DNA from 3 places in the Streptococcus parapneumoniae genome. Region 1 is predicted to be linked to each of the others. Evidence: predicted binding sites of a transcription regulator. Region 1 holds the regulator's gene; each other region holds the start of a gene.
What was found. Region 1 encodes Rex, which represses fermentation and respiration genes when NADH is low (regulators of the CRP and FNR family bind a similar motif). Its sites were predicted from a motif close to TTGTGAANTANTTCACAA; they were not measured.
Positions count from the first base shown of each region.

Region 2: the regulator Rex is predicted to act here: its motif matches at 1,419-1,436, upstream of adhE (bifunctional acetaldehyde-CoA/alcohol dehydrogenase).
Region 3: the regulator Rex is predicted to act here: its motif matches at 4,105-4,122, upstream of SP4011_RS01245 (zinc-dependent alcohol dehydrogenase family protein).

Region 1 covers NZ_AP026968.1:1,229,133-1,239,260, forward strand. Annotated here, with positions in the region: gene SP4011_RS06465 (cysteine desulfurase family protein) at 1-453, shown strand, start outside; gene SP4011_RS06470 (DUF1831 domain-containing protein) at 458-805, shown strand; gene SP4011_RS06475 (DUF4649 family protein) at 813-1,028, shown strand; gene SP4011_RS06480 (redox-sensing transcriptional repressor Rex) at 1,111-1,752, shown strand; gene SP4011_RS06485 (gamma-glutamyl-gamma-aminobutyrate hydrolase family protein) at 1,770-2,459, shown strand; gene radC (RadC family protein) at 2,456-3,136, opposite strand; gene pcrA (DNA helicase PcrA) at 3,179-5,470, opposite strand; gene SP4011_RS06500 (methionyl aminopeptidase) at 5,985-6,845, opposite strand; gene spxR (CBS-HotDog domain-containing transcription factor SpxR) at 6,861-8,138, opposite strand; gene SP4011_RS06510 (GNAT family N-acetyltransferase) at 8,131-8,682, opposite strand; gene SP4011_RS06515 (UDP-N-acetylglucosamine 1-carboxyvinyltransferase) at 8,698-9,957, opposite strand.
Region 2 covers NZ_AP026968.1:237,068-247,195, reverse strand. Annotated here, with positions in the region: gene adhE (bifunctional acetaldehyde-CoA/alcohol dehydrogenase) at 1-1,385, opposite strand, end outside; gene SP4011_RS01375 (MORN repeat-containing protein) at 1,685-2,095, opposite strand; gene SP4011_RS01370 (low molecular weight protein-tyrosine-phosphatase) at 2,082-2,525, opposite strand; gene yajC (preprotein translocase subunit YajC) at 2,572-2,871, opposite strand; gene tkt (transketolase) at 2,989-4,965, opposite strand; gene SP4011_RS01355 (HI_0552 family protein) at 5,081-5,704, opposite strand; gene jag (RNA-binding cell elongation regulator Jag/EloR) at 5,755-6,741, opposite strand; gene SP4011_RS01345 (membrane protein insertase YidC) at 6,759-7,583, opposite strand; gene rnpA (ribonuclease P protein component) at 7,558-7,929, opposite strand; gene SP4011_RS01335 (acetate kinase) at 8,078-9,268, opposite strand; gene SP4011_RS01330 (class I SAM-dependent methyltransferase) at 9,319-10,128, opposite strand, start outside.
Region 3 covers NZ_AP026968.1:216,350-226,477, reverse strand. Annotated here, with positions in the region: gene comGD (competence type IV pilus minor pilin ComGD) at 1-182, opposite strand, end outside; gene comGC (competence type IV pilus major pilin ComGC) at 145-468, opposite strand; gene comGB (competence type IV pilus assembly protein ComGB) at 470-1,486, opposite strand; gene comGA (competence type IV pilus ATPase ComGA) at 1,434-2,375, opposite strand; gene SP4011_RS01250 (DUF1033 family protein) at 2,453-2,818, opposite strand; gene SP4011_RS01245 (zinc-dependent alcohol dehydrogenase family protein) at 2,969-4,027, opposite strand; gene nagA (N-acetylglucosamine-6-phosphate deacetylase) at 4,190-5,341, opposite strand; gene SP4011_RS01235 (acyltransferase family protein) at 5,494-7,311, opposite strand; gene tgt (tRNA guanosine(34) transglycosylase Tgt) at 7,412-8,554, opposite strand; gene SP4011_RS01225 (DUF975 family protein) at 8,671-9,528, shown strand; gene pcp (pyroglutamyl-peptidase I) at 9,554-10,128, opposite strand, start outside.

The sequences.
Region 1 (10,128 bases):
CATGGCGGAGACCAAGAACAGAAAAAACGAGCCGGAACTGAAAATCTAGCTGCCATCGTGGGTATGGTTGCAGCCCTAAAAGAAGACCTAGAAAAACAGGAAGAACATTTTCGACATGTACAAAATTTAGAAACTGCCTTTCTGGCAGAACTAGAGGGCATTCAATATTACTTGAATAGAGGAGAACATCATCTCCCTTATGTCCTCAATATTGGATTTCCTGATCAAAAAAATGACCTCTTACTCCTTCGGCTAGATTTAGCTGGAATTTCAATCTCTACTGGCTCAGCCTGTACAGCAGGCATTGTCCAATCCAGCCATGTTCTTGAAGCCATGTACAGAGCAAATTCAGACCGCTTGAAGGAATCCGTTCGTATCAGTTTGTCTCCACAAAATACTGTTGAAGACCTACAAACCCTCGCAAAAACCTTAAAAGAAATTATCGGAGGTTAGCCATATGGCATTTGAAAAAACCATTCAGTTAAAAAATTGTCGTTACGACTACACTCTTAGCCCTTCTGTTAAAAAATTCACCCTCAAAGACAATACTTTTTTTGAGACAAAGGTTGGTAACTATGAACTAACTCGCCTACTTGAAAAAGTGCCAAACAGCGGTGAAGGCTTCCAACTTAAAATCATCATTAACAAGGAACTTACAGGGGCTAAAATCAATATCACTGACAAGTTTGGGCTACGTCTAGTTGATATTTTCAAATCAGAAGACCACCACATTCATCAGGAAAAATTCTACTTCCTCATGGATAGCTTGGTAGAACGTGGTGTCTTTACAAAATCAGAAAGATAGAGCTAAAATGTTTGAACTGACCTATAAGGACAGCTATCATGTTGAGCGTACTCTCAAGTATGAGGATTATGAAGCTCTCATGCTAGCTCTGTCAGGATGTGTAACCCTACCAGATACACTGTATGTGACTTCTTTGACTTTTGAGGGACAGGAAGTTTACCAAGGACTGGTCGGAGACCTCTACCGTTTTCTATCACATGCAGATTTTTTACAACAAAACTAAGATTTTTCTTAGTTTTTTCTTGTTTTTGTTGATTTTTTCACAATGTTTCTATAAAATAGAAGAATAGAAAGGTTGTGATTTTGTGAAAGATAAACAGTCTGCTATTCCAAAAGCTACAGCGAAAAGACTCTCTCTCTACTATCGAATTTTTAAGAGATTTCATGCAGAAAAGATTGAACGTGCCAACTCTAAGCAAATTGCAGAGGCCATTGGGATTGATTCAGCGACCGTACGTCGGGATTTTTCCTATTTTGGTGAACTAGGTCGGCGTGGATTTGGATATGATGTCAAAAAACTGATGACATTTTTTGCCGATTTGCTCAATGATAACTCCATCACCAATGTTATGCTGGTAGGTATTGGAAATATGGGCCATGCCCTTCTCCACTATCGCTTCCACGAACGTAACAAGATGAAGATTATCATGGCCTTTGATCTAGATGACCACCCTGAGGTCGGGACCCAAACTCCTGATGGGATTCCCATTTACGGAATTTCTCAAATCAAGGATAAAATCAAGAATGCTGATGTGAAGACTGCTATCCTGACCGTTCCCAGCGTCAAGTCACAAGAGGTTGCCAATCTCTTGGTAGATGCTGGCGTGAAAGGAATTCTCAGTTTTTCACCAGTACATCTGCATTTACCAAAAGACGTGGTCGTTCAGTATGTCGATTTGACAAGTGAACTCCAAACCCTCCTCTACTTCATGCGAAAAGAGGATTAGAAAGCGAAAATCATTTTATGAAAAAACCAGTTATTGGGATTACAGGAAACGAAAAAACTCATCCAGATGATGACATCATGATGAGCTACGCAGCAAAAGGCTTTGTTGAAGGCGTTAAAGACGCTGGAGGGATTCCCATCATCCTACCGATTGGTGATCAAGAAATGGCTAGCCACTATATCAGTTTGATTGACAAGCTCATCTTGACAGGTGGACAAAATGTTGATCCAAAATTCTATGGCGAACTGAAAACCATTGATAGCGATGACTACCACCTTCAAAGAGATATCTTCGAACTGGCCCTCATCAAGGAAGCCATTAAACAGAAAAAGCCTATTTTCTCCGTCTGTCGTGGGACTCAGCTTTTTAACGTTGCCATGGGCGGAACTCTGTACCAAGATATCGAAGATCATTGGCAGGATTGTTCTGCCGAGTACACAACTCAACGCTTGGTGACAGAACCTGATACTGTTCTCCGAGAAATCTATGGAGAAATTTCCCATATCAACTCCTTCCACCATCAGAGCATTAAGGATTTAGCACCAAATTTAAAGATTGCGGCTCATGATCCTAAAGATGGTATCATTGAGGCTGTCATGAGTACGGATGATGTTGCCTTTCTCGGTGTCCAATGGCATCCAGAGTTTCTATTTGAAAATCGTCCCAAAGATAAAAACCTCTTTGACTATGTCGTTAATGAACTTTAGATTAAATCTGTCTTTTCACGGTAACTAAAGTAACTAGATTGTGAGACAATCAAATGGTCCAAGAGGACAATCCCCATCAGTTCGCAGGCTTCTTTGACAAGTTTTGTAACCTGATCATCATTTCGGCTAGGGGCTACCGCTCCCGAAGGATGATTGTGGACCAAGATGAGAGAAGTCGCCATATGCTTGATAGCATAGTGAAGAATCTCTCGCGGCTCAGCGATACTACGAGTTGCAGAACCGATAAAAATGGTCTGTTGATGGATGATTTGATTTTGAGTATTGAGATAGAGCGCCACCAGGTGCTCTTGTTTTTTATCCCCCAATTCCTGTTGCATCTTCTTAGCCAACTTTTGACTGCTGAGAATACTTTCCATCTCAATAGTCTCATGTTTATGAATACGATGTCCCAGTTCAATCATAGCTTGCAACTCTATAGCCTTAACACGACCGATACCAGACAGACTCTGCAATTCCTGCAGGGTCATTCTTTTCAAATCTGTTAGGCTTGAAAGGTTGTTCAAGACTTTCTGGGCAATTTCAAAAACGCTGGCTTGACGTGTTCCTGTCCTAAGTAAAATAGCTAGCAACTCTTGATTACTGAGCGCTTCTACTCCTTCTTGGGTCAGTCTCTCTCTTGGTAATAATGAATCTTCTTGGAATGAAATACTGTACATAAAAATCCTCCTCACTTTATTATTCGTGAGAAGGATGAAAAATTAGATTTTTTTCTCAATTGGAGCCACACTGGCTAAAAGTTTTTTCAAACCTACTTCTGGGAAATTGATTTTTAATTCCTGAGTAGCACCGCTACCTGAAACTTCCAGAACAGTTCCCTCTCCCCATTTCTTGTGGAGGGCAATATCACCAATGGACCAATTTGACTCACTAGACGCTGATTTTGCCCCAGCTGTAAATTGACCAAATGGAAGACCGCTTGACTGGATAGATTTTGGGGCTGCACTGCGTTTACGGTCTTGAAGAGCCTGAGCCAAACTCATTCCTTGACCGAAGGAAAGGCCACCACTACTATATGATGCTTTAAAGCTTGTATTTGCTGGACGAGCCAGACCTTGATACTCAAGCAAGTCTGAACTGATTTCGTTAATAAAACGAGTCGGACGGTTGTAGTTGGTACGACCAAAAAGCAGGCGTGAGTTGGCATTTGTCAGATAGAGGATTTTCTCTGCACGCGTGATACCTACATAGGCTAGACGGCGCTCTTCTTCTAATTCATCTGGATCTTCAGCCGCACGACTAAGTGGAAAGACATTTTCTTCCATCCCAATCAAAAAGACAACTGGAAACTCGAGACCTTTGGCAGCATGCAGGGTCATCAGGGTCACTTCTGATGTCTCCTGACTACCTGAATCTGTATCCGCAATCAAGGCCAAGTCATTTAAGAAACGACTCAGTTTATCCAGACCAGTTTCCTCTTCTGGACCATCAGAGGTATCATCAAAGTTTTTCGTCACAGAAAGGAACTCTTCAATATTTTCAACCCTAGCCTTGCTTTCTAAAGTCGCTTGAGCATTTAAAATATCGACGTAACCTGTTTTTTCAAGGACAGCCTCAACCAACTCTGTAATATTTAATTGGTCTAGCTGCTCTCGTAAATCTAACATCATATTTGCAAAATCCCAGATAGACTGAGCTGCCTTACCCTTGATACCAGACAACATGATGTTTGCAGAAGCATCTAGCATGGACATGTTTTGCATATTCGCAAAATCACGGATTTTCTCAACTGTACCTGGCCCAATTCCACGCTTCGGTTCGTTGATAATACGTTCAAAACTGATATTGTCACTCAAATTGGCAATAAGATTAAGATAAGCGATAATATCGCGGATTTCCTTACGGCTGTAAAACTTTGTCCCACCGACCATGGTATAAGGGATATTTGACTTGAGCAGGGCTTCCTCAATAGTACGAGACTGCGCATTAGTCCGATAGAGAACTGCAAAATCCTTATGAAGGAAGTTTTGACTGCGACTAAGTTCATCGATGGTTCTGGCTACAAATACAGCCTCATCCAGCTCATCATCGGCACGATAGTAAACGATTTTCTCCCCATCCGCATTTTGAGTCCAAAGATTCTTAGGACGGCGGTTTTTATTGTTTTTAATTACCTCGTTGGCCGCTTGAAGAATGGTTTTAGTTGAGCGGTAATTCTCCTCCAACAAAACAACCTTGGCTTGGGGATAATCTTTCTCGAAATCCAAAATGTTCTGCATATCAGCACCACGCCAACCGTAGATAGACTGATCCGCATCTCCAACCACACAGATATTTTTAAAACGGGAAGCCAATAGTTTGACCAATTGGTACTGAGCGTGGTTGGTATCTTGGTACTCATCAACATGGATGTACTGAAATTTCTGTTGATAGTAAGTCAAAACATCAGGATTTTGATCAAAGAGACGCAGGGTCAGCATAATCAAATCATCAAAGTCAACCGACTCCGACTGACGCAGTTCTTTCTGATAGGCTGTATAACACTGGGCCACGATTTGCGTATACATATCGCCAGCTTGGGAAGCATAAGCTACATCATCAATCAAATCATTCTTAGCATTGGAAATGGTCCCCAAAATAGTTCGTTCATTCCATTTTTTAGGATCCAAGTTCAATTGTTTGAGAATGCGTTTCATGAGCGTTCTCTGCTCCCCTGGATCCACAATAGTAAAATTACGGTTGTAGCCAATATGATCCGCATCACGACGCAAAATACGCACACACATGGAGTGGAAAGTCGCAATCAGACAGTCCTGAGTGGCTGGATTAAGGTTATAAGCACGCTCTTTCATCTCACGCGCAGCCTTGTTGGTAAAGGTAATGGCCAAGATATTCCAAGGATTGACCAGCTTTTCATCAATCAAATAAGCGATACGGTGGGTCAAAACTCGAGTCTTTCCAGAACCAGCCCCCGCCATGATTAACAAGGGCCCTTCTGTCGTTTGCACCGCCTCAGCCTGACGATCATTCATTCCATTTAATAATGCGTTCATCTTCTCTTCCTTACTCTTGAAGTCAATATTTCTATTATATCAGAATTCAGGGAAAATAGAAACTTTACGGGGAGTAGCAAAATATAGTGGATTGAAACTAAAATACTACACTGTGGGTTTCTAAAACACTCGACTTTTTCACTCAATTTTTTCATAAACTAGCTCAATACCTCAATATAAAAAAGTAAATTTAAGATTGGCAATACGAACGTTAAACAGGATTCCATTTCTCTTTTTAGAATCAAAACGACAATATTGTGGAACCTCTACAGAAACAATAGATTGCGACACTAAAATATTCTCCCCTAGTTTTGCTTTACTAATAGTATATAGGAGGAGAGCTCTGAATCCTAGGCCCTTTGTTATGATGTGGTTACAAACAGAGTTGGAAAAAATCTTAAAATCAGAAAAACGCATGATATCAGCCCCTAATACTGATACAATGCGTTTTATTATGAAAAGATCTACTGGATTTTTTATCAAAATAAACTTCCAGTAGTCTTTTCACTTTTTATTAATAGGTTCCTTCTTCACCTTGGCTAGTCAAGATTACCGGACCATCCTTAGTAATGACAAATTGGTGTTCATATTGACAAGATAGTCCACCGTCAATAGTCTTATGGGCCCAACCAGTCTTCATATCTGTATCAATTTCCCAGTCACCTGTATTGATCATCGGTTCAATAGTCAAGACCATTCCTTCACGGAGACGGAGTCCACGACCAGCAATACCATAGTTAGGAACCATTGGTTCTTCGTGCATGGTTGGGCCAACACCATGACCAACCAAATCACGCACTACACCGTAACCACGACTTTCAGCGTATTCTTGAATGGCTGCACCGATATCACCAATACGGTTCCCAACAACAGCTTGCTCAATCCCCTTATACATGGCTTCTTTAGTTACATCCATCAGATTTTTCACTTCTTCGGACGGTGTACCAACAGCATAAGCCCAACAAGAGTCTGCTAGACCACCAGAATAGCTCTGAGTGTATTTCTTCATTTGGTCAACATTGTTGAAGTTTAATTTTGAGACATTCAGGTCAGATTTAGCAATAGGACCTCCCAAAACCATATCAACTTTGAGCAAATCACCATCTTTCAAGATATAGTGACGAGGGAAAGCATGAGCCACTTCATCATTAAGAGAGCAGCAGGTAGCATAAGGATAGTCCATCATAGCACCGTCAACACCAATCTGAAGCGGAAGGAAATTTTCTTCCTTACAACGACGGCGAACATATTCTTCAACTTCCCACATATCTACGCCAGGCTTAATCAAATCACGTAAGCCGATATGAATACTTGCTAGAAAATCACCGGCCTTATCCATAGCTTCGATTTCACGAGCTGATTTTAATGTTATCATTTTTTCTCCTAGTTTCTAATTAATTTTAACGGTTACATTTGCTTTTGAAACAATCTGGTGACCATGATAAATATCGTAGTCAATAATAGCTGATCGTCTCGTATGATGAATAATCCGTGCTTGAATGCGCAGTATATCATCTATCTGAACAGCCTGCAAAAAGTAGATCAGCATTTGCTCGATAATGAGATTGCGGCCACTATTCACAACCAAATCTTGGGTCATGTGAGTCAGTATCTCCGCCAATACACCGTTAGCTAAAACACCGTTTTTCTCAAGCATAAAGGGTTCCACTGTAATCACTACTTCATCATGGTGATAAGAAAGTTTTTGTCCAATCTGCTCAGAAAAAGTCGGTAGAGCCGAAACTTGGGAACGGCTCATCTTCTCCATGACATCTCGTCGTGTCACAACTCCAAGCAAGGTTTGATTATTCCGAACAACTGGTACCATTTCAAAGTCTTCAGCAATCATCCGTTGACTAACATTGGCAATATTTGTCGATAATCCAACTAAAAATAGACTACGCGACATAACCTTGTCAATTGTGGTACTTGGTGACTTATCGCCCGCATCTCTCATAGTTACAACTCCAACGACAACCTGATGTTGGTTAATAACTGGAAAACGACTGCTTCGATTCTTACGAACTAAGTCCAAATAATCTTTAACAGTGTCTGTCTCTCTCAGAAAACCATACTCATGACTTGGATGATAAAGCTTCTCAACTGTCAAAATATCAGTCTTGATTTGGACATTTGACAAGGCTTTATTGATCATGGTCGCGACAGTGAAAGTATCATGCTTGCTTCTCAGAACAGGAATCCCTTTTTGATTGGCCAGTTTAAGTACATCATCATGAACCTGAAATCCCCCTGTAACCAGAACTGCATTTTCATTTTCCAAGGCTAGCAACTGAATACGGGTTCGGTCTCCGACAATCAAGAGCCCCCCATCGTGAAGGTAGGACAGGATATTTTGTTCAGTCATGGCACCAATTGAAAACTTACTAAATTCTCTATCTAAACCTTCTTGCCCAGCCAGAACCTCAGAAGAAGTCACTTCTGCAATTTCAGCAAAAGTTAATCTTTCAATCGCAACTTTCTGGGATTTGACGCGGATTGTTCCACTTCTAGGACGGGTCTCCACAATTCCACGGTTTTCAGCTTCTTTAATGGCCCGATAGGCAGTTCCATCACTGACTCCCAGATGATTTGAAATACTACGAACACTGACCCTTTTACCAACGGGTAATTCTTCCAAATAGCTTAGAATTTCTTGGTGTTTACTCATTAACTTCTCCCTTTACAAAGCGAAACTCAAGATAATCTCGCATTTTCCTTGTGTAGCGATCACTTCCCTTAAACTGACGAATCAATCGAAATCCAGACTTAAGGGCAACCCGTTGACTAGCTTCATTTTCAAGGTGGGTAATGATGGATAATTGTTTTAAGCCAAATTCTTCAAAAGAAAGTTGACAAATTTTTCTAACAACCTCTGTCATAAATCCTTGCGACCAAGCATCTTTTCTCAAAAAATAGCCAAGTTCTGCTTCTTTTTTAATTTCATCTAACTTTTCAAACTTAACAGAACCAATCATTTTTTCAGTTTTCTTGTCACAAATAGCCCATACTCCCAAAGGGGACTTCATAAAGTAATTGGTCAGTGCATATTGACTTTCTTCCAGACTTGCCTGAGTCGGGAAAATAAATTGAAGATTTTCTGGATTTGAGGCTATCTCATGGAAGTCTTGACTATCACTAAAAAAGAAAGGACGCAAATACAAGCGATCCGTTTCAAAAAAAGAAAACATTGCTAATTTGGTCCAAATATTCATAAACACCTCTACGGTTTAATCCTCAACAAGTGTAATATCCGCTCCTAGATTACGTAATTTTTCAATAATATCAGAATAACCACGTAAGATAAACTCGATATTTGTAATTTCAGTTTGTCCCTCGGCCATCAAACCAGCAATAACCAAAGCTGCACCAGCTCTTAAGTCGGTCGCTTTAACACTGGCTCCACGCAAATTACGTCCACCCGTGTACAAAATATGACCATTTGTTGTCGAAATATCCGCATCCATCTTTGCTAGTTCAAAAACATGATTTACACGTTTTTCGTAAATTGTATCAACAATTGTACCACGACCATTCGCTCTTAGTAAAAGTGGGGTAATCGGTTGTTGCAAATCAGTTGCAAAGCCTGGGTAAGGAGCTGTCTTAATATTGATTGCTTTCAAATTAGACTGCTCTTCGACAAAAATGCTGTCTTCAGATACAGTCATTCTCACTCCCATTTCTTCCAACTTAGCAATAAATCCTTCTAGGTGTTCGTAAAGAACATTATTTATACGAATCCCCTTGCCGACTGCAGCAGCTAAAGAAATATATGTTCCAGCTTCAATACGATCTGGAATCACCTGATGACGGGTTCCATGTAATCTTTCAACACCATCAATAATGATGATATTAGTTCCTGCCCCACGGATATGGGCACCCATATTATTCAAGAGAGTAGCTACATCAATAATCTCAGGTTCACGGGCTGCATTTTCAATAATAGTACGACCATTCGCTTTAACCGCAGCAATCATCGTATTGATCGTTGCCCCTACACTAACCGTATCCATGTAAATACTTGCGCCATGGAGTCCTGTATCTTTAGCAGATAACTTCATGTTATCTCCCTCGTAGCTAACAGTGGCACCCATAGCTTCAAACGCCTTAAGGTGTAAGTCAATCGGACGAGGACCAAGATCACATCCTCCCGGTAAACCAACTGTCGCTTCACCAAAACGGCCTAAGAGGCTCCCATAAAAATAGTAAGATGCACGAAGACTGTTAATTTTACCATAAGGCATTGGAATATTTTGAACACCTCTTGGATCAATCTCCAAGACATCGTCATAACGTTTAACAGTAGCTCCCATCAATTCCATGATTTCGACAAGACTTGCTACATCCGAAATATCTGGAACACAATCCAAAGTCACCACATCATCAGCCAAGATAATAGCCGGAATTAAGGCCACAACACTATTTTTAGCACCACTAATAGTGATTTCACCTTGTAGTGGTAATCCACCATTGATAACAATTTTTCTCATTCTAAGTTTTCAATACTCTTTCAAGATTTCTAATAAGGTCTTTAAAATAAATTATATCATAAATGCAACCTTTTTTCCATCCTTTTCAATTTTATTGGATAAATCAGAGTTGACGAGTTAGTAACTGAATTACTTAATACTCAATGAAAATCAAAGAGCAAACTAGGAAAC
Region 2 (10,128 bases), 990 kb from region 1:
CTTCCGACTTTTTTGATATTCAAGAGGTTAATGGCACTAACGTTATCCCCAACTGAGTTGCGTCCGTAAGAACCACATCCAAGTGTCAATGATGGCAAGAAGGCATTGTAAACGTCCCCGATACCACCGAAAGTAGAAGGTGAGTTACAGATAACACGAATAGCTTTAACAGCTTTACCAAATTCTTTAGTCAATTCTTCGTCAGCTGTGTGGATAGCTGCTGAGTGTCCAAGACCGTTAAATTCAACCATTTGACGAGCCTTAGTAATACCATCTTCACGGCTTTCAGATTTCAAAACTGCGATAACTGGTGACAATTTCTCACGAGTCAATGGCTCGTTTTCACCAACTTCTTTACATTCAGCAGCAAGAATGTTTGTTCCTTCTGGAACTGTAAATCCTGCTTGTTCTGCAATCCAAGTTGCTGGTTTACCAACGATGTCAGCGTTCAATTTTGCACCAGCACAGTTTTTGCTGTTTGCTTTCACGCCAAAGCAGAATTCTTCAAGAAGAGCTTTTTCTTTCTTGTTTACAAAGTAAGTGTGGTAAGATTTGAACTCTGCTACAAATTCATCGTAAATTTCTTTATCAATGATAACCGCTTGCTCTGAAGCACAGACCATACCGTTATCAAATGATTTAGACATAACGATATCGTGTGCTGCTTGACGGATATTTGCTGATTTTTCAACATAAGCTGGAACGTTTCCGGCACCTACCCCAAGAGCTGGTTTCCCACATGAGTATGCGGCTTTAACCATAGCATTACCACCTGTTGCAAGGATTGTCGCAACACCTTCGTGGTTCATAAGGGCACTAGTTGCTTCCATAGATGGTTCAGTGATCCACTGTACACAGTTTTCAGGAGCACCAGCTGCGATAGCTGCATCGCGGACGATGCGAGCTGCATGAGCTGATGATTCTTGTGCTGATGGGTGGAAGGCAAAGACGATTGGGTTACGTGTCTTCAATGAAATCAATGATTTGAATATTGCTGTTGATGTTGGGTTTGTTGTAGGAGTGATACCACAGACAACACCAACTGGTTCAGCGATAAGAGTCAATCCTGTTACATCGTCTTCTTCAATAACGCCAACTGTCTTAGTATGGCGCATGTTGTTTACTACGTGTTCACAAGCAAACAAGTTCTTAGTTGCTTTATCTTCAAATACACCACGTCCTGTTTCTTCAAAGGCATGTAAAGCCAATTCCCCGTGGGCATCCAAAGCTGCCACTGACGCTTTAGCAACGATGTAGTCAACCTGCTCTTGATCCAACTTACGCATTTCTTCAAGAGCAACTAGAGCTTTTTGCACCAATCCATCGACATGCTTTTCAGCAGCGAGTTTCTTTTCCTCTGGTGTCACAGTTTTTTTATCAGCCATATTTTCCTCCATAGCTTTCAAGGATTTAATCCTTTGTTAATTTTTTCACAAGTTTATTATAACGTATTATTTCAACTTTGTAAACAGTTTCATAAACATTTCACAAAGAATTTTTAGCACCTTGTGAAATGTTTGTCATTTTCTTTTCTTAGCAAGCTTTTTCTTTAAAGTTTGTGAAATTTATTTCAAATGTTTTTTTATTTCACAAACTTACTTGGAAGAGGGACTTGGAAAGATAGGGATTTGCAGGTAAGCGCTTACTTTAACATTCTAACAATACCTCCTTTGATAAGGAGGCTTTATTTTTGTTGAAAAACGCCTTGTTTAAAAGTCCCTTCATAAACGACTTCTTGTTCTGTTGTTAGTTTCCCTTTTCCTTCAGCTTGACCATTTACAAAATCCCCTTCGTAGGTCCAGCCTTCTTTAGATTGAAAGGTACCTTTTCCGTTGAAGGCTCCATTGTTGAAGCCACCTGTATATTGGTCTCCATTTTGGAAGGTAATGGTACCTTGGCCATTCATTTTACCACGGACAAGACTGCCGTCGTAAACAATCGTTCCATTATCAAGCTTTAGAACACCTTTTCCGGGAATATTTAGAAAAAAGACGAGTAGAGCACAAAAAACAATGGCAACTACTGCTAAAAGCTCTAAACGTGGACGAGTCAGATAGACACGATACTTGTTGTAAAAATTCTTAAGATTTTCCATCTTCACTCTCCTTTTCTAAACGTTCTAGCCAAACTTGACAACCCTCTTGAACACGTCGATAGGTTTCCTCAAAATCTCCTGTATACCAAGGGTCTGGAACACTTTCAGATGCAAATGAGTAAATCTTATCTTGACAGTCTACTGGACACATCTGACGTAGGTCAGAAACATTTGAAGCGTCCATTCCGATAATATAATCAAAGGATTCAAAATCTTCCTTACTAATCTGAAGCGATGTTTTGGCTTTGTCATAAGGAATCTCATACTCTTGAAAAATCCCTTGAGTTCCCTTATGAATCGGATTGCCATGTTCCCAAGAGGACGTTGCTCGACTTTGGATTTCGTAGTTATCTGTCATTGATTTCATCACAAACTCAGCCATAGGACTGCGGCAAATATTCCCCAGACAGACAAAGACTAATTTTTTCATCCCATTTCCTTTCTTTTATAGAAAAACGGGAGTTCGTGATCCCGTCTTATTTTTCAATTGCGCCTTCTAGTGAAGCTGTTTCTTTCAGCGGTAATACTGTCTTAATAGCAGCTAGTTCAAAAGTCAAGTAAACTCCATCTACGTCAAGAACTATTGTTCCCTTCTCCGTATCCACTTCATCGACTGTTCCATAAAGTCCACCGATTGTAATAACTTCATAGCCTTTTTGTAGTTTATTCAAGCTTTCCATACGTTTTTGTGCTTGTTTCTTTTGAGAGCGTTGCGTAAAGAACATCAAACCCACCATAAGGGCTAGCATGATTAAAAATGTATAATTTGGATTCATTGTCTTCTCCTTTGTCTTTTACATAGGACTACTATATCAAATTTCAGCTACTTTTACAAGATTGTACCTTACTTTTCTAGTAAGAAAAAACCAGAGCTTGCGCCCTGATTTTTAGAATTATTTCAAGTTTTGAACGACTTTTACTAGATTTTCGACAGTAAAGCCATATTCTGCCAATACTTTTGGTGCTGGGGCAGAGGCTCCGAAGGTATCAATACCAAGAACAGCACCATCTAGTCCAACATATTTGTACCAGTTTTGAGTTGCACCCATTTCGACTGCAACACGACGGCGAACTGCATTTGGAAGAATTTCTTCCTTGTATGCTGCATCTTGTTTATCAAAGACATCTGTAGATGGCATGCTGACTACACGGACTTTTGCTCCTTGACTAGCCAATTCTTTGGCAGCTGAGACAGCAAGATTAACCTCTGAACCTGTCGCAATCAAGATTGTATCAAAGTCTGCTGCATTTTCATAGACAACATAGGCACCTTTTGCAACCTTGTCGAAGTCTGTTCCCTCTTCAACAGTCAAATTTTGACGGGTCAAGACAAGGGCAGTTGGTGTTTTCTCACTTGTCACTGCAAGGTACCAAGCTGCTTGCGTTTCACGCGCATCTGCTGGACGGAAAACATTTAGATTTGGCATAGCACGAAGACCTGCTAAATGCTCAACTGGTTCGTGCGTTGGACCGTCTTCACCAACTGCGATTGAATCGTGGGTAAAGACATAAGTCACAGGAAGTCCTTGTAAGGCTGACAAGCGAACAGCTGCCTTCACATAGTCAGAGAAGACGAAGAAAGTTCCACCGTATACACGAAGTCCACCGTGAAGGGCCATCCCGTTCAAGATTGTTCCCATGGCAAATTCACGAACACCAAACTGAATGTTACGATTCAAGCGATGAGCATCGTCTTGAAGTCCGTCAGTCTTGATATAAGTCATATTCGAGTGAGCAAGGTCAGCTGAACCTCCTAAGAAGGTTGGCAACTTAGCCGCCACAACATTCAAGGCATCTTGGCTTGAATTACGAGTTGCTTGAGAGAAGCCATTTTCTAAAGCTGGGAAGTCTGCTGGAGTCACTTCAACTGGATCACGTCCGTCAATGATGGCTTCTACTTCTGCAGCCAATTCTGGGTGAGCTTCTTTATAATCAGCAACTAGCTTTGTCCAAGTTTGATAAGCTGATGCACCACGGTCTGCAACATGTTCTTTAAAATCAGCATATACTTGTTCTGGGATTTCAAATGGTTCGTAGTCCCAACCAAGGGCTTGACGAGTTGCTGCAGTTTCATCTGCTCCAAGAGGAGCACCGTGTACAGCATTAGTTCCTTGTTTGTTTGGAGAACCGTATCCAATGACAGTCTTCACTTCAATCAAAGATGGTTTGCCTGAAGCTTTAGCTGTTTCGATAGCAGCATGGATAGCTTCCAAGTCTGTTCCATCTTCAACCAAGACTGTATGCCAACCATAGGCATTGTAACGGTCACGAACACTTTCTGTAAAGGAATCCTTTGTCTCACCATCCAAGTTGATGTCATTTGAATCATAAAGAACAACCAACTTATCTAGTTTTTGCAAACCTGCGTATGAAGCCGCCTCGCTTGAAACACCTTCCATCAAGTCTCCGTCTCCACAGATAACGTAAGTATAGTGGTCAAAGATATTGTAGCCTTCGCGGTTATATTTGGCTGCCAAGAAACGTTCTGCCTGGGCAAAACCAGTGGCAGTTGAAATCCCTTGACCTAAAGGACCTGTTGTAGCATCAATTCCTGCTGTATGACCAAATTCTGGGTGACCTGGTGTTTTTGAACCCCATTGACGGAAGCTCTTGATCTCATCCATACTAACATCTTCAAAGCCAGAAAGGTGAAGAAGGGCATAAAGGAGCATTGAACCATGACCTGCTGAAAGAATAAAGCGGTCGCGGTTAATCCAGTTTGGTTGAGCTGGATTGATACGAAGTTGTTTTGTAAAGAGGCTGTAAGCCATCGGAGCCGCTCCCATAACCACACCTGGGTGACCTGAGTTGGCTTTGTTGATAGCGTCAATACCTAGGAAACGAATTGCATTAACAGATAGATTTGACATAGAATTTCCTTTCTATTTGAGGTGATTATTGAATCACACATTCTATTTTACTATTATATGAAAAAATACATAGAATAGCAATTAAACAATTCGACGTAAATCAGTATTCTATTTGCTATCCTCTAGTCGCCTGATAGTAGGGAAGTAAGCGCTCATAAGCTTCATCTAATTTTTCTAAAATCACTTCTAATGATTGAGTTTCTACAAAAGAAACATCTGCTTTAACTAACACTTTTCGGATTTCTTGACCGCCTACCTTTTCGACTAAGACCTGGCGATTTTCTTCGTTCGCCTCCCATCTTTGACTTTGACCATCTGAGTAGGCTAGATAATAAATCCCTTTAACGGTTGGAATTTCTAAAACTTTAGCCTGCTTGCCTAGAGTCTCCTCATTCTTCTTACGCTCGATAAAACTGACTTCTAAGGAAATACCAAAATCAGAAGGATGCCCGTACAAACGTAAGGCTAGCATAGGCTCTGTCACTTGTCCGTCTCTCTGTAGATAGACCCAGAAATGTGGTCGCAAAAGTTGCGCCTGATTCATCCACTGGCTAGTCTGTTGGAGTTGCCATTCTGGATGACTGGTTTGAAATGCTTTAGTCAGTTCTGTAAAAGCCTTTCTGGCCTCTTGACCTTTGTGGCGAAATGCCAGCATCTTCTCTCGCTCTGCTCCCGCTTTATCAGGATTACGGTACTGCAAACCTGCAAAGTCTAGATAGTCTCTTATCTTATTCAACATTAGTTTAATCTCCTCTAGCTAGCAAAAAATCAGGAGAACCCTGATTTTACTTATTCTGTATCTACGACAACATAACGATTTGGCTCATCACCCTCAGAGTAACTAGTCACGCCATCCATACGTGAAATAATACGATGGATAATCTTGCGTTCGCTATTCGACATTGGATCTGTCTGATGACTGCGTCCTTCTTCTAAAACACGAGTCGCCAATTTTTGCGCATAGGTCTGCAAAACTTCTGCACGGTGTTCGACATAATCATTGACATTGATTGTAACGTAGAAGGTTCTGGAATAGCGGTTGTAAAGATAATTTTGAGCCAACAGTTGCAAGGCCTTCAAGACTTTACCATGGTAGCCGATAATACGACCTGGTTCGTTAGTATCAATTTGCAAATTGATGCTACGACGGTTATAATCATTTGAAAGTGTGGCTTCAACATCCATGTCATCCACAATCGCTTGAACATAGGCAGTCACATCCGTAGCCACCTGAGCAATATCAAAGCTCGGTTCAACTTTCAAGCCCATCTCTGTCAAGTCTTGATTTTCAGTTTGGTCTTGCTCAGTTTCAAGGTCATCAGCGCCCGCTTCTTCCCTCATCGCTTCCTCGATTTGAAGTTCATTTAAAATCTCAATGTGGCCAGTTTCTTCTAAGATAGTGCTGGCATGTCTTTCATGTTTTAAGATTTCAGCCTTGACTTCATCAGAAATACCTTGACCTTCCTCTTCAATCTTTTTAATTGCTTCTACAACATGACCCAAATCAACAGTTGCTTCACTGACTGTTTTAACAGGCTCATTCAAATCATTGATTTGTTTTGGAACTCCCTTTACAGCTTGTTGATTTGCTTTGACAACAGTCGTTTCACTAATCGCTTCAATATCTACTTGGGCTGGTTTTTTACCAAATAAACCAAGAAATCCTTTTTTCTCACGAGAAATGACTTTAATATGTGCCTTCTTCCTTGGAATATCTAATTCCTTCAATCCTTTTTGGATTGCTTCTTCAACAGTTGAACCTGTAAATACTACCATTACCAGATTCCTCCTTATTATTTCGTTTTCTGAGCCTTTTTCTTGGCTTTTCTTTTTCTATTTTCCAAATCTTTCTGTGCCTGTACTAGAGCCTCGCGCTCTGCGATAATCTTGAATGGATTGTTCAAGAAATAGGTTTGCAAGACTTGGTAAGCATTGGACACTGCCCAGTAGAGAGCGACTCCACCTGGCGCATAAACTGCAAAGATAAAAATTAAGACTGGAATCCCATACATCATCGCAGTTGTAGCCCCATTACGCTCAGACAAGGCTTTGTTGGACAGCCAAGTACTTAAAAAGGTAAATACTGCTGCTAAAATCGGGAGAACAAGGGTTGTATCTACACCACCAAGGTTAATCCATAAGAAATGACCTGTCTTCAAAAAGTCAACTCTTGAGAGAGCTTGGAACAAGGCTAAAATAACCGGCATCTGAATCAAAATCGGCCAAAGAGAATCTGACTGTCTGACACCCATTTCTTTAAAGACTTTACGCATTTCTTGCTCTAGCTTGGTTCTGCTTTCCATATCTCGACCTGGATATTGTTCTCGAAGCGCCTTAATGCGTGGTTGAGCTTCCTGCATTTTCCTAGAAGCCACCATTTGCACTTGAAAGACTGGCAAGAGAACTGTACGAATCAAGACCGTAAAGAGAATAATCCCCACTCCGATACTGATATCAAACGATAAAAAGCGAATGATTTCCGCAAAGAAGTAAACAAATTTACTCCAAAAATCAGCCGAATCGGCTGTAATATCGCTAGTTGTCCCGTTTGTTGCACAGGCTGTCATGATCAATAGAGACAGTCCTAGCAAACTAGTCAACTGTAGTTTCTTTTTCACTCCCATTTCCTTCCTGGTAAATCTTTGATAATTTTAATACGTGGAGTAGATTTTTCTCCATCTCTGCGTATCCCAAGGTTTCGACTCCTTTTCGAGCAATGACAACAAAGTCTACATCTTCTACTAGACTCCCTTTGGCATTCTGGATAATATGTCGGATCCGTCGCTTGATTTGATTTCTAGTGACGGCATTACCCAGTTTTTTGCTAACTGATAGACCTACTCGAAAATGGTTTTTCTGGTTTTCCAACTGGTAGACAACAAATTTGCGATTGGCAAAACTTGTCCCCTCCTTGAAAATCGCCTTAAAATCTTTCTCTCTTTTTACACGAAAGTTTTTCTTCAAAACTCAACTCCATCTATTAAATTACTACTATTATACCATATTTTTCAAAAAAGCCAATCATAGCAAGGTTTTGGACAATTTCATCAGAAAAAGGAGCCGGAAAATCTCTTTCCCAACTCCTTGTCCTAAATATTTTTTCTAGTTTTACTTATTTTTTCAAGCGTTCAACGTCACGGGCAATGACCAATTCTTCATCAGTTGGAATAACCAAAACACGGATTTTCGCTGCATCTGTTGAGATGTCTCCTGTCACACCAAAGACATTCTTTTCATCATCAACATCACAACCAAACCACGAAATTCCTGAGATTACATCACGACGGAAATTCGCTGCATTTTCACCGACACCTGCTGTGAAAACAATGGCATCTGCTCCATTTAGCACTGCAAGGTACTGACCGATATGTTTTTGGATACGGTCAACATACATTTCATAAGCCAAGCTAGCGTCGTGATTCCCTTCTGCTACAGCTGCTTCTATATCGCGCATATCGCTAGAATTAGCAGAAACTCCCAAAAGACCTGATTCACGATTCAGAACACGACTAATATCTTCTGGTGTGTTAAAATCATCTGTATATTGCATTAAGTAAGGAATGATAGCTGGATCAATGTCCCCTGTACGAGTTCCCATCATAATACCACCCAGAGGAGTGAAGCCCATAGAAGTGTCGACAGACTTACCAGCTTTCACAGCTGTAATTGAGCCTCCGTTACCAATATGACAGGTAATCAACTTCAAGTCTTCTAATGGACGTCCCAAGAGTTTTGCTGCTTCTCCTGCTACAAACTGGTGACTTGTACCGTGGGCACCATATTTACGCACCTTGTTTTCTGTGTAATATTTTGTTGGTAGAGGGTAGCGATAAGCTTTCTCTGGCATACTTGTGTGGAAGGAAGTATCAAAAACAACTACACTGGTAATGTCTGGCAACAATTCCTTAAAGGCACGAACACCTGCCGCATTGGCTGGATTGTGGAGAGGAGCCAACAAGCTCAACTCTTCAACTTTTTCTAAAACATCCCCCTCAACAACTGTTGATTCTTTGAAATATTCTCCACCGGCAACAACACGGTGTCCAACACCTGTAATCTCGTCATAAGTCTTGATAATATCGAAACGAATCAAGTCATCCAATAAGATTTTAACAGCTTGTGTATGATTTTCGATATCCAAAATTTGTTGTTCAGAACGACCATCAAATTTTACAGTTGAAATTGAATCTTTCAAACCGATACGTTCAATCAAACCTTTGGCTAATACTTTTTCTTCTGGCATTAAGTATAATTGCCATTTCAAACTTGAACTTCCTGCATTGATTGCAATTGTTTTTGTCATAACATGATACCTCTTTTTAAGCGTTTTCATCTATTATAACAAAATCTATTTTATATTTCAGTACCTTGAGTCCATTTTTGAAAATTTTCTTTAAATTTCATTAAAACACTTGCATCTTGCAAGCTAGCAAGTGGATAAATAAAAGGCTCCACTGCTATTTCACTTTTCTTCTGTAGGATAAAAATAGTCTTAGATTGTTTGGCATTAGCAAAGAGATTTTCAGGCAAACTAATCATAGCAACCAGACTTGCTTCTTCTTTCAACCACCCTTTCAACAAATCACTTTGAGGGCTGGTCAACAAATCACTCGGAGCTAGAAAAATAGCATATCCATCTGACTTGAGGTACTTAAGTCCTTGTTCCATAAGCAAGTGATGGGCGTAAGTATGTTCTTGGCTAGAAGCAACTTGATGGCGCGCTGCAACGGCATCATCAGGATAATAGCCGACAGGCAAGTCGCTGATGACCACATCACTTTCTTTGAGCATTTGTGGACGAACGGCATCTCCTTGGACAAAACCAGCCTGCAAACCAATTACATCTGCCATGCTAGCTGCCAAATCAATCAGCAAATCATCCACTTCCATTCCCAAGTAATCCACTTTCTTAGCAAGAGAGGTTAAGAAAGTAGCGCCCAGAATTCCCATCCCAGACCCCATTTCGAGGATAGTAATTTCCTCCTCTTTAAACAACTCTTCCACAATAAACACCAAAAGCAAAGCAATGACATCTGGTGTAAACTGGTGATTGGCCTGCAAGGGTTCTGTTTGCCCAGCCTTCATCAAGAGAAACTGGTAGGTCTTGAGCCATTCTTCTTTGCGAAGCGCTAAGCGTTTAAGGGCTTGATTGTTGTCTTTGAC
Region 3 (10,128 bases), 1.0 Mb from region 1:
GTTTCCCGATAGAGTTCTTCAAACTCCATAAAGAAAATCTGCTCCTCTACCGCCGCAAAAGTAGACTGGACAGAGCCTGACAAGCCCAAGGCAAGGATACTCACAAGTCCCAAAACCAAGAGGCTTTCCAGCATGGTAAAGGCCTTAATCTGCAACGGTTTGAGTCTTATTTTGTTTTGCATGATATTCTTTATAAGCTTTAGCTTGCTCTTCTGTGATTCGATCATTTGCTTGTAATTTGCTTAGGCTAGCATCTTCATTTTTTTCTAAGCTATAAAGCTCTGCCTGGCTTTCCACTACCTTAACAACAGCAGCTTTTCCTTTATCATTGACAGCCTCTTTTTGCTTGGTCAAATTTGGTACAAAGAGTAATAGAAGCACGCTGATGATGAGCAAGACCACCAACATCTCTACCAGAGTGAAAGCTTTAACCTTAGCTGTTTTCAAGTATGTTATCATTTTTTTCATGTTAAAAATTTACCTCCATATTTTGATACATGGGCATGAGCATTGCCGCATAAAGTAAAACGATAATCAGAGCCACAAAGATAAAAACCAGTGGCTGCACCAAATTCATGGTGCGGTTAACTCGGGTAAAAAAGGCTTCCCAAGTTTTTTCAGCATAGATTTCCAACTCACCACCCAGCTTGGACTTGACTTCTCCATACTCGATGATGAGACTCAATTCCTTCCTAAAGAAAGGATAGTTTCCTATCGTCTGAGAAAATTCACGACCATTTTGTAGGGACTGAGACAGATCTTGACCGATTTCTTTAAAGAGCTGGGAACCTTGTTCCTGCATGATCTGAAAAATCTGCGTCAGCTCCATTCCCTGAGAAATCATATTGCCCCATTCACGCGCGTAATAGGCCGTCAGATAAGTCTGCACAAAGATTCCAAGAAAAGGAATGCGTGCTAGGATAGAAAAGACGCGCATCTTAGAACTTCTTTTATAAAAAGTGAGTGCTAAAAGGACACCTACTGAAACAAATCCTACCATTCCTAGAAAGATTTGTGGCAGATTACCGATAATCTGAGTGGCAATATTACTACTATCCAGTTGTGGTAGTAGATAGTTCCGTAGTCCCAGCATGATTAAGAGAAGAAAACCCAGCAAAATCAAGGGATAGGTCGCTACTTCAATTAGTTTTTTCTTGACCTTGGCCAGATTGTCTAGATACTCTTCTATCTTTCTCAAACTCAGGTGGAGATTTCCATGGACTTCCGCTAGGGATAACTGAGTGACAATGGCACTTGAAAAGCCCAAACTAGCCATCATTTCTGAGAATGATTTCCCCTGAGACAAGCCCGTGCGCATCTGGGTCACACACTGCTTGTCCAACAAAGCACTCCTATCTAAAAAGGAGATGGTCTCCACCAGATGAAAACCGCTGGAAAAGAGATTGTTAAACAAGGTGATGATATTTTTTTGCTTAGCTGTAGCTAATTTTTTCCGTTTCAGCCTGAAGACTTGTGATATGTCCATCTTTAAGAAGCTGGTCAATCTGTTCATTCCAGCTAGTTGGCTGGTGTTCTTGATAGTCTTTGTTTGCAAAATCAACAATTCCTCCTCCCCCGATCAATCTCTGGTAGCAGACACCTTGCAGAACGACTGCCAATTCCTCCTCACTCACACCCAACTCCAGCAAGCGCTCATAAACACCTCGAATACTCTTGGCATGAATGGTTGAAAAGACTGTCGCCCCTGTCAAACTAGCTCTGACCACTGCACGCGCCGTCTCGCTGTCTCGAATTTCTCCGATAATCAAGAGATCAGGACGATGACGTAAGGAAAGCTTAATCAGATTTTCATAGGTAAGCCCAATCGCTTCATTTAGCTGCAACTGGAGCATGTCCTCCTGCTTGATTTCGACAGGATCTTCGATGGACATGACTTGCTGTCCTTTAAAGAGGGACTTGGCTAATTCGTGCATCAAGGTCGTCTTGCCACTGCCGACTGGACCAGCAAAGAGATAGAGACCACGTTGCCTATACTGCTTACACAGTTCTCCAATATCCTGAAACCAAAAATGCAAATCCTGCTCCTCATCGTGCAACAAGCGAATGACTAAACTCTCCTGCCCTCTATAATCGCCTACAGTAGATAGACGTAGAGACGCCATCTTCTGGTCATATTCATAATCACAGGAACCAAGTTGACTACGTCGCTTTTCTCCCACATTCATACCCGCCACAAACTTGAAGTGACTGATGACGGCCGCAAATTTTTCAAAATCATAACAACCGATTTTACAGCGCTCGTCTCCTATCCTCATATGAAGCTCATATGCGTCTAACTTGGGGACAAAATAAATGTCTTGTGCCCCTTTTTTCCGAGCCGAACGAATGATTTCTTGTGCAATTTCTTGAACCATACTTACCTCCTCACCTATACTATTCGCAAAGATTTGGAAAAATAAAAAAAAGCAACTCCCAAAAAGTTACTTTTTCTCTATTTTAATTTCATACGGCAAGAACGATGCCTTTCCTGACCAGTTTGTTTTTCATAGCCTGGACGTAGTTTTTCATCTGGAATAACCTGCTCATCCTGTAAAAGAGCCAAAGAATGGTATTGTTGTAAATATTCATCACATTCATCACACCAGCGTTGGTCTTCTGGGTCCCAGAAAATGGTCATCAAATCGCTTCTACTTTTATAAAGAGGGGATTCTTGCTCCAATCTAAACCAGCAAGTTTTATAGTATTTGAGAGCATCATAATACTGGTCAAATTTTCTACTTGCTACAATGTCTTCTTCCCAACCTTCTATAAACCACCAGGGTTCAAAATCTCCGTACATTTCTATAACACGATACATATTCATTCATTCCTTTGTACCGTATATTATAACCAATTCCGCTAAACAAGGAAAGAAATATGCTCATTTCTTAATTTTTTGATAAAAAATCCAGCCATCTGATGGATGACTGAATTTCTATTTGCTCATGTTCAAAAATATTTTTACGACTTAAGCTTCTGAGATATCGTTTTCGATAATGACCTTAATGGCATGGTGGTCTGCTGCCTTACCGAAGACTTCGTAGGCTTTTTCAATTTCACTGAGTTTGAAATAATGAGTTACCAATTTTTCTGGTTCAATCTTATGACTTTCAAGTGCTTTCAACAATTGTGGAGTTGTATTTGTAGATACCAAACCAGTTGTTACATTGATGTTGCGAATCCAAAGTTTGTCTAAATCGAATTCAACTGGTTTACCATGCACACCACAGTTGGCAACCGTTCCGTCTACACCGATAATCTTTTGACAGAAATCAAATGTTGCAGGAATACCAACAGCTTCGATAGCAACATCTACACCACGACCATCTGTCAAATCATAAATTTCTTTAATGGCTTTTTCAGGGTCTGAAGAATTAATCTTGTGAGTCGCACCAAATGATACAGCAGTTTCCAAGCGGTTATCGTCTAGGTCTACCATAATCAATTTAGCTGGTGAATAGAATTGAGCTGTCAATAGAGCAGCCAATCCAACTGGACCTGAACCGATAATGGCTACGCTACAACCAGGTTCTACTTTTCCTTTCAAGACACCAATTTCATACCCAGTAGGCAAAATGTCTGATAGCATAACCAAAGCCTCATCTGACAAGTCTTCTGGAGTGTGGTAAAGAGTGTTATCTGCATGAGGGACACGTAGATACTCAGCCTGCATACCGTCAATCAAGTGACCGAAAATCCAGCCCCCTTCGTCTTCACAATGGGCATAAATTCCTTTTTTACAGTAGTAGCATTTACCACAGGCACAGACACAAGAAATCAAGACCTTGTCGCCTTTTTTGAAGTTAGAAACTCCTTCTCCAACTTCTTCAACAATCCCAATTCCTTCGTGGCCAAGAATGGTACCACTTTGACAAGCAGGAACATCTCCTTTAATGATATGGAGGTCTGTTCCACAAATAGTGGTTTTTACGATACGCACAATAGCGTCTGTTGGCTTGCGAATAACTGGTTTGTCTACATCAACAAAAGAAGCAAGTCCTGGTTTAACATAAGTATAGGCTTTCATAAAGCACTCCTCCGTTTTTTTATTTGTACTATTTATAATATAATTGTAAGCTTTTTCATTTGTTTGCTCAAGCTTTTTTGTGATTTTTTTAACTTTTTTATTTACCGGTAAAGCAATATAGATAAAAAAGCAGAAGCTAGTCTCTAACTTCTGCTTTCTATCTTATGCTTGATAACGTTTCACACCATCTAGATAGGTTGCTACCAATTCCAAATCTTTATCTAATACGATAAAGTCCGCGTCATAACCTTCACGGATTTGACCACAGACATCATCAATGTGAACGGATTTAGCTGGGTTGAGGCTGGCCATCATGACTGCTTCATGCGGATTCGCAATACCCCACTCGACTACATTTCTCATACCATCTTTAAGTTTGAGGATAGAACCTGCCAAATTACCAGTAGATTTGAGACGTGCAGTTCCATTTGCTACTACAACAGGGAATTCTCCCAACATATAGTCACCGTCTTCAAGCCCACCAGCTGTCATACAGTCCGTAATAAGAGCGATGTTTTCTGTCCCCTTTTGCTTAAGTAAAATCTCACAAGCTTTTGGATCTACGTGATAACCATCACAAATCAATTCTGCGTAAGTATGTGGGAGCTCATACATAGCTCCTACCATACCTAGTTCGCGGTGTGTTAAACCACGCATCCCATTATAGGCATGTACCCATACACTAGCTCCAGCATCAACTGCCTTCTTAGCTTGTTCAAATGTCGCATCTGAGTGTCCAAGTGCAACTGTCACACCTTCACCTGTAATAGTACGTACAAAATCTTCCACCCCATCACGTTCTGGTGCAATAGCGATTTTATTTAGCATCCCTTTTGCAGCATCCTGCCAAGAATGAAACTCCTCAACACCCGGGTCTCTCATATAAGTTGGATTTTGTGCCCCCTTAAAAGTTTCTGTGAAATATGGACCTTCATAATAAATCCCACGAATCTTAGCACCTGTTGCTTCTTTATAATGGTTTCCAAGATTTTCAGTGACTGCAAGCAATTGCTCATAAGTGGCTGTTAAAGTTGTGGGCAAGAAACTGGTAACACCGGTACTAAGAAGTCCTTCACTCATAGTATGCAATGTACCTTCAATGTTGTTGTCCATCACATCTACACCTGCATATCCATGAATATGAGTATCCACAAGACCTGGTGCAATGCTATAACCAGTATAGTCAAGAACCTCTGCTCCTTCAGGAATTTGATCCACATGTTTCCCAAATTTGCCATCAACAAGTTCTAAGTACCCACCGCGACGAATGCCAAATGGATAGAAAAACTGATCTGCTTTAACGTAATTAGGCATAATAATGACCTCCTTAAAAGATTACTTTTGATATTTATTATGTCAATTACATTATAAACTTTTCTGATTCATTTGTAAATGGTATAGACCTATTTTCTAGAGATATTTTAAAAGAGCTGGATGTCTCCAACTCTTCTCTTTTTAAATACAAGTTATTTAGATTTGACTGGCTTGTCTTGAGCTGTTTGCAAGGCTGTAGCAATGGTATCTGCATACAATTTAGCTCCTGCTTCAATAGTGCTAGTGTCACTTCCGAAATGGACTTGGTCTGTTCCTGCCCAAATTTCTGGATGTTCTTTCGCAACTTGATTCCAATCTGCTATCGTGATGTAAGGAGTCTTCTCTGCCAATTCTCTCATATAGGCAGCAGCCTTCTCAACGATGGCATAGGTCTCTTTTGTCTTATCTCCCTCATAAGGAGTCACTAAAATCATATGGTGGCCCTTAGGAAGATTTTTTACGATACTATCCCAGTCTTCCTTGTAATTTTCAGGATTATTTACCCCAGTCGCAATGACCACCATCTTAGGTAAAAATTTATTCTGGCTATTATTTAGCATGATTTCATTGGCATTCTTGGTTGTTCTGCTGACTTGCGCGTTAATCTGTGCTCCAGGAAGGGCTGTCTGCAGGGCTGTATTTGCCCTTAAAGCCACCGAGTCACCAATTAACATAGTACCATCAGCAATCCCCAAACTATCAGCTTCTGCTCGTTCTGCCATCACTTTTGTTTGGCTAATATTTGTTGCAGCCTGCTTCAAACCATTGACAGTTAAGTCTGTCTCAAACGCTCCCACTTGTGGTGCCAACAGAGTTACTAAGAAGACAATGAAGGCCAAGATTCCTGTACTTGTTGCAAGAATTGCGTGAATATAAGGCAGGGGACGAAGAGTTTGTAAAACAGGTGTGTTCTTTCCTGCAATCCAAGGTTCCAATACATAGAATGATAGGCTAGCAAAGCCATAAGAAAAAATCAAAGTCAGCAACACAGCAAAAAGATTTGAGGTCAACTGTGAGAAAATAATATAGAAAGGCCAATGGAAAAGATAAACCGCATAACTAGTATCTGCTAAAAAGCTGATAAACTTTGGCTCCTGCATGTTAGGGGTCTTTTCATGTAAGACACGCGCCGCCAGAATCATAGCAAGGGCTGCAAGGCTGGCAAGCAAGAAGCCAATAAGATAGGCAAAGAGATAGGTAAATTTGACAAAGAAGGTCAAAATGAGTAAGAAGCCCAAACCTCCTCCAAAAACTAAAAGGGTCTTTCGTAAATCCCAGATTTTATCCAACTGCTTGACTAGGGAAGTCGTCTGACGAACGCCTACAATAGTTGCTAGCACACTTCCCAAAAAGAATGGATAGACATGAGTTAAACTGGAGAAGTAAACAGAGGAATAAGAGGTCACTAGAAAACTACCAATAAACATGGAGAAGAAGCTGATCAAGAAGGCAACAGCAGATAAGAGAAAGACCATTCCCTTCAACTGACCATTTGATTTAGCCTGTTTGGATAAAAACCAAACTGCCAATCCCCAAAGAATATAGTAGTGAACCTCAACAGCCAAGCTCCAATTATGAACAAACAAATGAGGAATGAACTGAGATTCATAACTCCCACCTGTTAGGAGTTCATAGAAGTTGGTCATGAAGCCTAAGACACCCGCAATCTGACCACCAATTCCAGCCACATAGTCTTGGCGAACCAAGAAAGTAAAGGGCATGGTCACCAAGACCATCAAAACCACAGGTGGCACAATCCGATAAAAACGTCTCCTAAAAAATCCAATCAAGTCAATCTCATGGTTTTTAGAAAATTCTTCGATAAGTAAAGCCGTAATCAGGAAACCTGAAAATGTGAAAAAGACATCTACCCCGAAAAATCCTCCAGGAAAGATGGTCTGAAAGAAGTGATACAAGAGTACCAAAAGTAAACCTGTAATCCTAATCAAGGAAAACCATTTAATGCGCATACGAGTTTATTCTCCCTTTCATTGTACACTTTATTCTATCAAAAAAAGAAGAAAAATCCCAAGAGAAAACTTAGGATTTTTAGCTTATATCTATTCCGTTTTAGAAATTACGCCCTGACTTATTATAGCCATATTTTTCAACAAAATACTCACGGAATTCCAAGAGATTGTCATCCATGATGGCTTGTCGCACTTGCTTCATCAGGTTGAGCAAGAAGTAAAGGTTATGGTAGCTAGTCAAGCGGATACCGAAGGTTTCATCAGCCTTGAGCAGGTGACGAAGATAAGCGCGTGTATAGTTCTTACATGTGTAGCAATCACACTCAGGATCCAGTGGCGTAAAGTCCTCAGCAAACTGAGCATTTTTGACAACCAAACGACCTTGACTAGTCATACAAGTCCCGTTACGAGCGATACGAGTTGGCAAGACACAGTCAAACATATCTACACCACGAATCACCCCATCAATCAAACTATCTGGTGCTCCCACACCCATCAAATAGCGAGGTTTATTTTCAGGAAGCAGTTGGGTTGTGAAGTCCAAGACGGCATTCATCTCCTCGTGGGTTTCTCCCACTGCCAAACCACCGATAGAATAGCCTGGGAAGTCCATGCTGACAAGGTCATGAGCCGATTGGCGACGCAAGTCTTCAAATCCTGCCCCCTGCACAATCCCAAATAATCCTTGGTCATGCGGACGACGATGAGCCTTCAAACCACGCTCAGCCCAACGGCTGGTACGCTCGATTGATTTCTTAACGTAGTCGTAAGGTTGGTAAAACTGAGGGCATTCATCAAAAGACATCATGATGTCTGAGCCCAGATTGTTCTGAATAGAGATGGCTTTTTCTGGCGATAGGAACATCTTAGAACCATTGAGATGGTTTTTAAAGGTTACTCCTTCTTCTGTGATATTACGGCTATCTGCTAAGGAATAAACCTGAAAACCACCACTATCTGTCAAGATAGGCTGGTCCCAATTCATGAACTTGTGGAGACCACCAGCGCGTGCAATGAGTTCATCTCCAGGACGAAGCCAGAGATGATAAGTGTTTGATAGGATAATTCCCGACCCCATCTCCTTCAATTCTTCAGGCGACTGAGTTTTGACAGTGGCTTGTGTCCCAACTGGCATAAACATAGGTGTTGGGAAGGTACCATGGGGTGTGATGATTTCTCCCAGACGAGCTCCCGTGTGTTTTTCTTTCTTAATCAAACGATATTTGATTGGTGAATCTGACATTTTTTACCTCCGAAGCTGGGAAAGACAGTCCCAGTTCATACTTTGTGCCCAAGGGCATACTGTATGATTTTATCAAAAAAAGTAGGAACTGTCACGAACTATGGTATAATGAGAGAATGAAATACCCAAAAATTGATTTAAAAACCGTTCGTCTGCAAGCCAGACAATTTCAGGCTGAAAATCCCCGCCTCTTTCTCGTCTATCTCTTGCCTAGCATGCTAGTCATCTTGTCTGGCTTCCTCAATCCCTTAGAACGTATCAACGAGTCTATTTTAGAGCATTCCTTTTTAAGCGTTCTTGATCATGTATTCCAAGCCTACCTTTTTCCTCTATTAGTCTCCTTTATCGGAACAATACTTCTAACCAGTTCAGTTTATACAACTCTGAAACTCATCAAGAATCCAGATACAGAACTATCCGTCAAAAATAGTCTGGCTCTATTTGACGAAGAGCACTTTTCACAAACCTTTTTGACCCTCCTTCTCAAACGTTTCTCTCTCTTTTTATGGAGCATTCCTAGCTTGCTTGGAATTTACTTTCTTTTTTACAGTAGCTTTCTAGCAAAGAAATTCATTGTCCTTCATCCTGAATTTCCCAATCTGGATCTCACGTCAATTGAAACCGAGCGTTTCCTCATGACCTTTGGTCTTTATTTTCTAGCAAGTATCCTCTTGATGATTGTCGGAAATAGTCTCTATATCCCACAATATTATGCCTATTCTCAGGTAGAATTTCTCCTCTGTGACACCCTAGACTTAGGACAAGCTAAACCAGGGCAAATCCTTAAAACCAGCCGTTTCCTGATGAAAGGTTACAAGTTCCATCGTTTCGTCCTAGACTTACAACTCCTTCCTTGGTACTTCCTCAATTGGATTACCTTTGGGATTGCTAGTTTCTCACTCCTACCCTACATTCAAATCAATAAAATGATTTTTTACCGAGCAGTACTGGCTCGCAAACGTCCAAAAGCTTGAAGGTTTTCCATCAAGCTTTTTTCTATCAATGAGTTTCTCCACCTACTAACTTGAGGTCTTGATCTCCATGTTCTATAATGGCGCAGATGGCCGCTTCTATCCCTCGCCTAATATCCACTAAACTCATAGCTGGAGTAGTCGGTCTATTCACCACCTGTTCCATCATATAAGGAATATGCATAAAACCTGCCTTAACATATGGAAATTTCTTTTCTACCAAATAGAGGACCTGATACATCAAATGATTGCAGACAAAAGTCCCTGCCGTATTGGAAACAGAGGCCGGCAATCCCTCTTTTTTTATAGCTTGAACCATTGCTTTAATCGGCAGACTACTAAAGTAGGCCGGAGAACCGTCTGGGCGAATGGGAAGGTCAATCGGTTGATTACCCTCATTATCAGGAATGCGTGCATCATCTTGATTAATAGCTACTCGCTCAGGTGTCAAGCTAGACCTTCCACCTGCTTGGCCGATACAAAGGACAAAATCAGGTTGATAACGACTCATCTCTTCCTCCAATACTTGGGCCGATTTGTGAAAGACTGTTGGCACTTCTAACCAACGGATCTCAGCACCATGGATTTCAGCTGGTAAACCTT